3 regions of the Streptomyces sp. NPDC034043 genome follow, and region 3 is predicted to be linked to each of the others. Evidence: riboswitches for the same ligand, from Rfam matches in the RefSeq annotation. Region 3 holds a riboswitch; each other region holds the start of a gene.
What was found. Region 3 has a riboswitch for cobalamin ahead of ACZ51S_RS18140 (ABC transporter substrate-binding protein). Riboswitches for the same ligand answer to the same signal wherever they lie in the genome.
Positions count from the first base shown of each region.

Region 1: another riboswitch for cobalamin. It lies ahead of ACZ51S_RS24885 (energy-coupling factor ABC transporter permease); the one in region 3 lies ahead of ACZ51S_RS18140 (ABC transporter substrate-binding protein).
Region 2: another riboswitch for cobalamin. It lies ahead of ACZ51S_RS13730 (ribonucleoside-diphosphate reductase subunit alpha); the one in region 3 lies ahead of ACZ51S_RS18140 (ABC transporter substrate-binding protein).

Region 1 is NZ_JBVISF010000011.1:87,270-90,527, forward strand. It holds gene ACZ51S_RS24870 (L-serine ammonia-lyase) at 1-488, shown strand, start outside; gene ACZ51S_RS24875 (SsgA family sporulation/cell division regulator) at 688-1,098, shown strand; gene ACZ51S_RS24880 (AMIN-like domain-containing (lipo)protein) at 1,184-1,696, shown strand; cobalamin riboswitch at 1,812-2,035, shown strand; gene ACZ51S_RS24885 (energy-coupling factor ABC transporter permease) at 2,065-2,763, shown strand; gene ACZ51S_RS24890 (energy-coupling factor ABC transporter substrate-binding protein) at 2,763-3,116, shown strand; gene cbiQ (cobalt ECF transporter T component CbiQ) at 3,120-3,258, shown strand, end outside.
Region 2 is NZ_JBVISF010000004.1:525,712-528,969, reverse strand. It holds gene ACZ51S_RS13745 (carbon starvation CstA family protein) at 1-554, shown strand, start outside; gene ACZ51S_RS13740 (YbdD/YjiX family protein) at 551-748, shown strand; partial or broken gene ACZ51S_RS13735 (GNAT family N-acetyltransferase) at 863-1,369, shown strand; adenosylcobalamin-variant (AdoCbl-variant) riboswitch at 1,434-1,510, shown strand; gene ACZ51S_RS13730 (ribonucleoside-diphosphate reductase subunit alpha) at 1,668-3,258, shown strand, end outside.
Region 3 is NZ_JBVISF010000006.1:396,526-399,783, forward strand. It holds gene ACZ51S_RS18135 (FecCD family ABC transporter permease) at 1-457, opposite strand, end outside; gene ACZ51S_RS18140 (ABC transporter substrate-binding protein) at 466-1,455, opposite strand; cobalamin riboswitch at 1,491-1,627, opposite strand; gene ACZ51S_RS18145 (hypothetical protein) at 1,755-2,225, opposite strand; gene ACZ51S_RS18150 (hypothetical protein) at 2,222-2,755, opposite strand.

The DNA.
Region 1 (3,258 bases), on a different contig from region 3:
TGCCGGCGGTCCTGCACTACTACGTGAACTTCGTGCCCGGCGCGGACGAGGACGGCGTGGTCCGCTTCCTGCTCGCCGCGGGCGCGATCGGCATGCTCTTCAAGGAGAACGCCTCGATCTCCGGCGCCGAGGTCGGCTGCCAGGGCGAGGTCGGCTCCGCCTGCTCGATGGCGGCGGGCGCCCTCGCCGAGGTCCTGGGCGGCACCCCCGAGCAGGTCGAGAACGCCGCCGAGATCGGCATGGAGCACAACCTCGGCCTGACCTGCGACCCGGTCGGCGGCCTCGTCCAGATCCCCTGCATCGAGCGCAACGGCATGGCCGCCGTCAAGGCCGTCACCGCGGCGAAGATGGCGATGCGCGGGGACGGCAGCCACAAGGTCTCCCTCGACAAGGTCATCAAGACCATGAAGGAGACGGGTGCCGACATGAAGGTCAAGTACAAGGAGACGGCGCGCGGCGGGCTCGCGGTCAACGTGATCGAGTGCTGACCCGATAAGGACCTCCCGGCGGGCGTCCGGACCGGGGTCCGGACCGGGGTGCGGACCGGGGTGCGGACCGGGTCGTGGCCGAAAAGGGGCCGTGCGGCCCGGTCCCTCGGGACCTTCGGCCCCGGAGCGCGCCCACGGGCGGCGATAGCGTGCGGGGAGGGGCGCCGGACGACCCCCGCACGACGAGAGGCAGCCGCCGATGGCCATCATCACCGACCACCGACTCCTCCCGCTGCGGCTGGAAGCCGCCCCCCTGAGCGTGCCCCTGACCGGCCGCTTCGTCTACCGCACGGACCGCCCGTACGAGGTGGCCGTCGACCTCCGGGGCGCCGGGGCCCACCTCGCCCGCTGGGTGTTCGCGCGCGAGCTGCTGCTCGACGGGCAGCACGCGCCCACCGGCGAGGGCGACGTACAGGTGTGGCCCCGCTGGAGCGGCTCGGAGCCGCGCGTCCTGCTCGGCTTCGGCAACGGCGAGCGGGGCTGCGTGGTCTCCGCCCGCGCCAGGGACGTGCGCGCGCTGTGCCGGCGGATGACGGAGCTGGTGCCGCGCGGGCAGGAACGGCGCCACTACGACCTGGACGCGCAGCTGAGCGCGCTGCTGGCGTACTGAGGCGCGGCGCGCGGAACCGCGCGCGGCCCGGCGGTGTCCTAGGAGATGACAGGCAGTCCCCGTCTCACGGAACCGGGGAGACATCATGCGTCACCCGCACCGCCGCCGGATCGTGGCCCTGGCCACGGGCGCCCTGCTCACCGCCGGGCTCGCGCTCTCCACGTCACCGGCCTCCGCCGCCACCACGTCCACCCGCACCCAGACCCCGCTCGTCGTCAACGCGCGCTGGGGCGGGCACTGCACGTTCGACCGGATCGTGATCGACCTCCAGGGGTACGTCCCCCCGGTCACCGTCACTCCCGTGTCCCAGCTGGTCTACGACGGGTCCGGCAAGCCCGTGCCGCTGGCCGGGAAGTACTTCCTGGAGATCCGGCTGCACCCCGCCGCCGCCCACGACGACGCGGGGCAGAACGTCTACCAGGGGCCCAAGCTCCAGAAGATCTACCTCAGCAAGCTCAAGGGCATCGCCCTGACCGGCGACTTCGAGGGGTACGTGACCTTCGGCGCCGCCTTCGACACCCAGCCGTTCTACAGCACCTCCGTCCTGCACTCGCCCGAGCGGTTCGTGCTGGACATCGCGCACCCGAACACCTGCTGACCCGAGCGGGTACGGACGGCGGGCCCGGGACGCGTGACGTCCCGGGCCCGCCGTCATATCAGGGGGACGGCCGCCGGTGTCCGGGGGTCCGGGTTGTGACGGTCCGTGCGGACGACTAGGGTCATCGGGCCTTGGTGTTCGGGAAACCGGTGGAAAACCGGTGCGGCCCTCGCCACTGTAATCGGGAAGTCCGGCTCCAATCCTCCCTGACGCCGTCCGGGAGGCGCCCCCAGCGGGCAGGCCACTGGGCCCACGCGGGAGACCGCACGGGCCCGGGAAGGCGGAGCCCGGGCATCATGACCCGTGAGCCAGGAGACCGGCCGAGGCGCGTCGTCCATCCACGAGGTGCTGGAGAGGTCTCCCAACTCATGCATATCGCCGAGGGGTTCCTGCCCCCTTTGCACGCGGCCGCCTGGGGCGCCGCGTCCGCCCCCTTCGTCGTCCACGGGGTCCGGGCCCTGACCCGCGAGGTGAAGGCGAACCCGGAGAGCACGCTGCTGCTCGGGGCGTCCGGTGCGTTCACGTTCGTCCTGTCCGCCCTGAAGATCCCTTCCGTGACCGGAAGTTGCTCGCACCCGACGGGGACGGGGCTCGGAGCCATCCTCTTCCGTCCGCCGGTCATGGCGGTGCTCGGCACGATCACCCTGCTCTTCCAGGCGCTGCTGCTGGCCCACGGCGGGCTCACCACGCTGGGCGCCAACGTGTTCTCGATGGCCGTCGCCGGGCCCTGGGCGGGCTACGGCGCCTACCGGCTGCTGCGCAGGTCCGGCCTGCCGCTGATGGTGGCCGTCTTCTTCGGCGCGTTCTTCGCCGACCTGATCACCTACTGCGTGACCTCCGTCCAGCTGGCGCTGGCCTTCCCCGACCCGGCGAGCGGCTTCCTGGGCTCCCTGGAGAAGTTCGCGGGCATCTTCGCGCTCACCCAGATCCCCCTCGCCGTGAGCGAGGGCCTGCTGACCGTGCTCGTGATGCGGCTGCTGATGCAGTCCAGCGCGGCGGACCTGGTCCGGCTCGGGATCACGAAGCTGACCGGCGGCAAGCGGACCGAGCAGGGGGCGGCACTCTGATGACCAGGAACACGAAGATCAACACCCTGCTGCTGCTCCTGGTGGCGGCACTGGCCGTGATCCCGCTCGCGCTGGGGCTGGGCGAGGGCAAGGAGGAGCCGTTCGCCGGCGCCGACGCCCAGGCGGAGGCGGCCATCACGGAGCTGAAGCCGGACTACGAGCCCTGGTTCTCCCCGCTGTACGAACCCCCCTCGGGCGACATCGAGTCGGCGCTGTTCGCGCTCCAGGCGGCGCTCGGCGCGGGCGTCCTCGCCTACTACTTCGGAGTCCGCAAGGGCCGGCGCCAGGGCGCCGCACAGGCCCTCGCCGAGGCCGTGGCGGCCGAGAAGACCCGCACCACCCCGGAGCCGTAGGCGGTGCTGCCGATCGACGTGGCGGCCCACTCCAGCCGCTGGCGGGGCCGCCACCCCCTGGAGAAGGCCCTGCTGGGGCTCGGGCTCACGGTCACCGCCGTGTGCCTGCCGCCCTGGCCCGGCGGGCCGCTGGTCGCCGCCG
Region 2 (3,258 bases), on a different contig from region 3:
CGCTGGGCGGCATCAACCAGCTCTTCCCGCTGTTCGGCATCGCGAACCAGCTGCTCGCGGCGGTCGCGCTGGCCGTCTGCACCACGCTGCTGGTCAAGTCCGGGCGGCTCAAGTGGGCCTGGGTCACGGCCGTTCCGCTGGCCTGGGACGTGGCCGTCACGCTCACGGCGAGCTACCAGAAGGTCTTCTCCGACGACGTGAAGGTCGGCTTCTTCGCGCAGCGCGACAAGTACCAGACCGGCATCGACGCCGGGAAGGTGCTCCCGCCCGCCAAGAACATGGACGACATGCACACCGTGGTCACCAACGCGACGGTCGACGGGGTCCTGTCGGCGCTGTTCGCGGTCCTGATCATCATCGTGCTGGCGGACGCGGCCCGGACCTGCCTCAAGGCCATCGCCCACCCCGAGTCCGTCCGCCTCTCCGAGGTGCCGTGGACCGAGTCGAAGATCATCGCCCCGGCCGGGCTCATCGCCACGGCCGAGGAGAAGGCCGAGCTCGCGGCCGCCGGCCTCGACGGGCGCGGCAGCCCGGCCAAGGAACCGGTCGCGTGAGCCGGGTGCGCGGGGCGCTGGCGAAGGCCCGGTTCTTCGTACGGGAGTTCTCCGGCGAGGCCGCGTACGACCGTTACGTCGCGCACGCCCGCTCGCACGACCCGGACGCCGAGGTCATGACCCGGCGCGCCTTCGAGCGGGCCCGTACCGACGCCCGCGAGGCGGACCCCCGGGAGGGCTTCCGCTGCTGCTGAGGGCACCCGTGCCCGCGAAGGGCCCCGCCGTCCCGCACCGGGACGGCGGGGCCCTTCGGCGCGTCCGGCACACCTCCCGCGACGACGGCGCCGGGCAGCCGGCAGGCGTGGCGCACACTCGGGGGCATGGACTTCGACATCAGAACCGCCAGGGCGGACGAGTGCGAGCGGCTGGGCGAGATCACCGGCGCGGCCTACACCGGGGACGGGCTGCTCGACCAGAACGAGGACGACACCTACCTGAACGCGCTGCGCGACGTGGCCGGGCGGGCCGGCGAAGGCGAGGTGCTGGTCGCCGTGCGGGACGGCCGGCTGCTCGGCGGCGTGACGTTCGCCGCACCCGGGAGCCGGCTCGCGGACGTGGCCGGGCCGCAGGAGGCGGAGTTCCGGATGCTCGCGGTGGCTCCCGAGGCGCGCCGGCAGGGGGTCGGGGAGGCCCTCGTACGGGCCTGCGCCGAGCGGGCCCGGGCCCTGGGGCTCACGGCGCTGGTGCTGTCCACGCAGCCGGCCATGCCGGGCGCCCGGCGGATCTACGAGCGAATGGGTTTCGTCCGCACTCCGGAGCTCGACTGGTCGCCGTTCCCGGCCCTGACGCTGCTGACCTACCGTCTGGAGCTGTAGCCGCACCGACACAACATGTGGGGGGTCGCGCATCGGTGGCCCCCCACATGTATGCTCATCCTCGCTGTCGCCGCAGGGGAATCCGGTGTGAATCCGGAACTGTCCCGCAACGGTATGACAAGTCCGAGGACCTGCCGACAGTGCGCCCGGGTCGACCGAACCGGGTGCCGACACGTCCGGGCTTCGCGGTTGGGCCGGTGGACGCCGTGCGGTGAGTACGCGATACCGTCGCGCCCGCACGCGCCTCCCCCTGCCCCGATCCGCCGATGACCGGGCCGAGCGAGGGAGAGCTCCCGCCGTGACCATCGCGCCTTCCGCACCGCGCGCCGAGTCCGTTTCTGGCGACACCACCGAAGGCCCGGGGGCCGCGCTGCTGCGTACTCTCACCGAGCTGACCGCCGACCTCCCCGACACCGACCCCGGCCGGGTCGCCGCCGCCGCGCTGCGCGGACGCAGCTCCGCGGCCGACGAGGCCGAGCTGCGCGGGCTGGCCACCGAGGCCGCGGCGGGCCTGATCTCCGAGGACCCGGCCTACTCCCGCCTCGCCGCCCGCCTGCTGACGCTGGCCGTGGCCGACGAGGCCGCCGGCCAGGGCGCCACCTCCTTCGCCGAGTCCGTCGCCGTCGGCCACCGCGAGGGCCTGATCGCCGACCGGACCGCCGAGTTCGTCGCCGCCCACGCCGGCCGGCTGAACGCGCTGGTCGAGCACGCGCTCGCCGACGGCGCGGACGACCGCTTCGGCTTCTTCGGCCTGCGCACCCTGCACAGCCGCTACCTGCTGCGGCACCCGCACACCCGCCAGGTGATCGAGACCCCGCAGTACTTCATGCTGCGCGTGGCCTGCGGTCTCGCCGAGGACGAGAGCGTCCAGGCCGTCGAGGAAGTGGCCTCGCTCTACCGGCTGATGAGCCGCCTCGACTACCTGCCGTCCTCCCCCACGCTCTTCAACTCCGGCACCCGCCACCCGCAGATGTCCTCCTGCTACCTGCTGGACTCCCCGCTGGACGAGCTGGACTCGATCTACGACCGCTACCACCAGGTGGCCCGCCTCTCCAAGCACGCCGGCGGCATCGGCCTCTCGTACTCCCGCATCCGCGCCCGCGGTTCGCTGATCCGCGGCACCAACGGCCACTCCAACGGCATCGTGCCGTTCCTGAAGACCCTCGACGCCTCCGTCGCCGCCGTGAACCAGGGCGGGCGCCGCAAGGGCGCCGCGGCCGTCTACCTGGAGACCTGGCACGCGGACATCGAGGAGTTCCTGGAACTGCGCGACAACACCGGCGAGGACCAGCGCCGCACGCACAACCTCAACCTCGCGCACTGGATCCCGGACGAGTTCATGCGCCGCGTGAACGCCGACGCCGACTGGTCGCTGTTCTCCCCGGCCGACGTCCCCGAGCTGGTGGACCTGTACGGCGACGAGTTCGACGCCGCCTACCTCAAGGCGGAGGCGGCGGGCCTCGCGAAGAAGACCATGCCGGCCCGCGACCTGTACGGCCGCATGATGCGCACGCTCGCGCAGACCGGCCAGGGCTGGATGACCTTCAAGGACGCCTCGAACCGGACCGCGAACCAGACCGCGCTGCCCGGCACCGTCGTCCACTCCTCCAACCTCTGCACCGAGATCATCGAGGTCACCAACGACGGCGAGACCGCCGTCTGCAACCTCGGCTCGGTCAACCTCGGCGCGTTCGTCGCCGACGGCCGGATGGACTGGGAGCGCCTGGACGAGACCGTCCGCACGGCCGTGACCTTCCTCGACCGCGTCGTCGACATCAACTTCTACCCGACCGAGCAGGCCGGCCGGTCCAACGCCAGGTGGCGTCCGGTGGGCCTGGGCGCCATGGGCCTCCAGGACGTCTTCTTCAAGCTGCGCCTGCCCTTCGACT
Region 3 (3,258 bases):
GCCGCCCGGTGCTCATGGTGCCGCCGCGCCCGGCCATGGCGTAGACGGCGACGAGCGCCACCGTCGAGCCCGCGAACGCGGCGGCCGGCAGCCCGAGCCCGCCCGCGAGTCCGGCTGCGCCCGCACCGGACACGATGACCAGCACCGCTCCCGCCGAGGCTCCGGAGGAGGCCCCGAGGAGGAACGGATCGGCGAGCGGGTTGCGTACGAGGGCCTGGAGCACGGCGCCGGAGACCGCGAGCCCGGCCCCGACGACGGCCCCGAGCAGCACGCGCGGCATCCGCACGTCCCACACGATGGAGGGGAAGGCGCCGGGCATCCCGGGGCCGCGGAGGACGATGCCGACGACCTCACCGGGGGCGATCCGTACGGGTCCCAGGGCGAGCCCCGCCACGGCCGCCGCGGCGAGCGCGGCGGCGAGGAGCACCAGGACACCGACGGTGCGGCGCCCCCTCACGCCCCGGCTCACGCGGCGTCGGGGTGCAGCTGGCGGCCCAGGGACTCGACGGCGTCGGCGACGCGGACCCCGAGCACGGCCGAGGAGAGCGGCAGGACGACGAACCGGCGGTCCCTGACGGCGGGAACCCGAGCGAGCGCCGGATCGTTCAGCAGGCGCTGCTTCTTGGCCTCCACGGTGGTGCCGCCGTAGTCGTAGATGAGGATGACCTCGGGACCGCGCTCGATGACCTTCTCCCACGGCACGTCGCCGAAGGTGTCCTTGAGGTCGGCGAACACGTTCGTCCCCCCGGCCAGGGAGACGATCTCGTTGCCTATGCCGTTGCCGCCGGAGGTGAAGGCGGAGGCCTCCCCGGAGTCGTAGACGAAGACGGACGGCCGGGGCCTGTCCTTCACACGGGCGGTGACGGCGTCGACGCGGCGCTGCTCGTCCTGGACGAGGGCCGCGCCGCGCTCGGGCACGCCGAAGGTCCGGGCGACTTCGGTGATCTCGGTCTTCAGCTGTTCGAGCCCGACCGGGCCCTGGGTGCAGTACTCCACGCTCAGCCGCGAGTTGATGCCGGCCTTGGCCAGCCCTTCGCGGTCCCGGCCCTGCCCCTTGTCGAAGGCGCTGGCGTAACCGCCGTAGACGAAGTCGGGGTTGGCCCCGAGGAGCACCTCCTTCGAGGGGTACTCCTTGGCCAGCACCTTGATCTTGTCGTAGGCGGGCCGGTAGGCGGGCAGCACGGAGTCGTCGAGATACGCGGTGCCGGCCATCCGGTCCTGGAGTCCGAGGGCCAGCATGATCTCGGTGGCGTGCTGGTTCATGGTGACGGCGCGTTCGGGCGGCGCCTGATAGGTGGTGCTGACGCCGCAGTTGGTCACGGCGTACGGGAACCCGGGCGCGGCGTGCGCACCGGGCCCGGGCCGCTCCGCCCCGGGCGGACCGCCGCAGGCGGTGAGCGGCACGACGAGAGCGAGCGGCAGGAAGGAGCGCACGGCGGCGCGGACACGCGACATGATGAGGCCTCTCCGGGGGATCCTCGTCCCCGGTCGAAGTGAAGAGGCGGTGCGTCAGTGTCTGACTCCCGGCCGTCGCGCGGACGCGGCGGCCGGTCACAGTGGCGGGACCGCACCGGATTCGCACCGGTTTCCTGTCCTGCACCGCCGGGACAACCGTGCCAGTCTGCCAGACGCGGTGTTCGCCCCCGGAAAGGGTCTCCGCGCAGCGCGCAATTGCCGGGCTCAGCGGCCGCGAACGGGAAATGGTTCCTGCCCACCGATTCTGGCGGTGAGCAGGAACCATTGAAGCATCGCCGTCAGGAGGAAGCGGCGGTGATCTGCCAGGCGACCATTCCCGTGGCTCCGGAAGCCGCAGTGATGTCGACGGGCAGTTCTTCCGGAGAATCCTCGACCCGTCGGCTCACCGATACTCCGTCACAGGGAATGGACTCCGCCCCCTTTTCACCGACTTTCATGTCGACGGCGCCTGTGCCGACACAGGCTACGGCGACCTTGTACGTCTTTCCCTTCGCGAGCGAAGAGCGAGAGTGAACGCCGTCCCGGACCCTTTCCATGCCGGATTCCACGAACTCGGGAGAATCGGGATGGATTTTCTCCAACAGGCCCTTGGCTCTACTGCCCTGGGCTTCCTCGGTCTCCCCCGCGGATGACCGCACGCTCGTCGGACTGCCCGACGGTGGCGCGCTCTCGCTACCGCAGCCGGCCGCCAGGAAGGATGCGACAGCGAGGGCCGCCGCCACGGTCAGCGGCCTGCGAGGAACGGTCACGAGCTCGTTTCCCAGTACTTCCAGCCGACCTCCGAGGTGGGCAGGTTCGCGGTGCCGCTCTTGATGAGCTTCTTGCCACACCGGTCCGCACTGGTCTCGTACTTGGCCCACTTCACGGCGTACCCCCAGGAGCCGTACTGGAGGTGGCCGTACTTGCCGCTGGTCACGTTCCTGCGGTACTCGTGCCCCACGGTGATCCCGACCTCGGTGCCGATCTTCGCCGTGATGGAGACCTTGGCCTTGGCGACGATGCCACTGACCTCGACCTCACCGCCCGCGCTGACCTCCCGGAGGACCTTGCCCGACCTCTCCACCCTGACCACCATGGTGCCTCCCGGACCGTCCTTGAAGGACGTGCCGGCGAACTTGGCCGGCATGTGGATTCCGGTCTTCGAGGGGATCTCGAACCATGTGCGGCGAGGGTTGTCACACGCCTGCGTGCCGGACTCCGAGTTGGTCGACGTCTCCGGCAGGTGCTCCAGCGAATTGTCCTCGGGGGCAGCCTCCTCCACGACCTCGACCGAGGTCACGGGCTGCGACTCATCGCCTGCCGCATGAGCCGGGGAGGCCATTCCCCCCAGTAGAGCCAAAGCGAAGACCGGTCCGACGGTCCCACGCACCGTAAAACGCATAATTCCCCCATGTCTAATTTTTCGTGGGGCCACCATCAGGTCAGCGAGGCGGCCCCTGCGCCAAGACCGTAGCCGCGCCGGTAGAGGAACGGGGAAACCGAAGCGTTCTTCTGAGGAAGAATTGAGGATCATCGACCTCAGTAGCCCCCAACTCGCCTGCGTTAGCGCCATGTTGAGGGACACATCGCCCGATTTCACGATCCGGCCTGCCGGGTGGGGGCGAGGGACGGGGGGCGTCGGGGTTCGACTGCCGCTTAACCCTCCACGCCGGTGGCCACGCCACACCAGCCGACGCCGGGGCTCGGCATCCCTGAACCACGGCTTGCCACAGTGCCACCGCGACCAGGGCGGCCGAGGCGGTCCAGGCCGGCGCGGCGTCCACCCCGAGCCCCCGGGGAAGG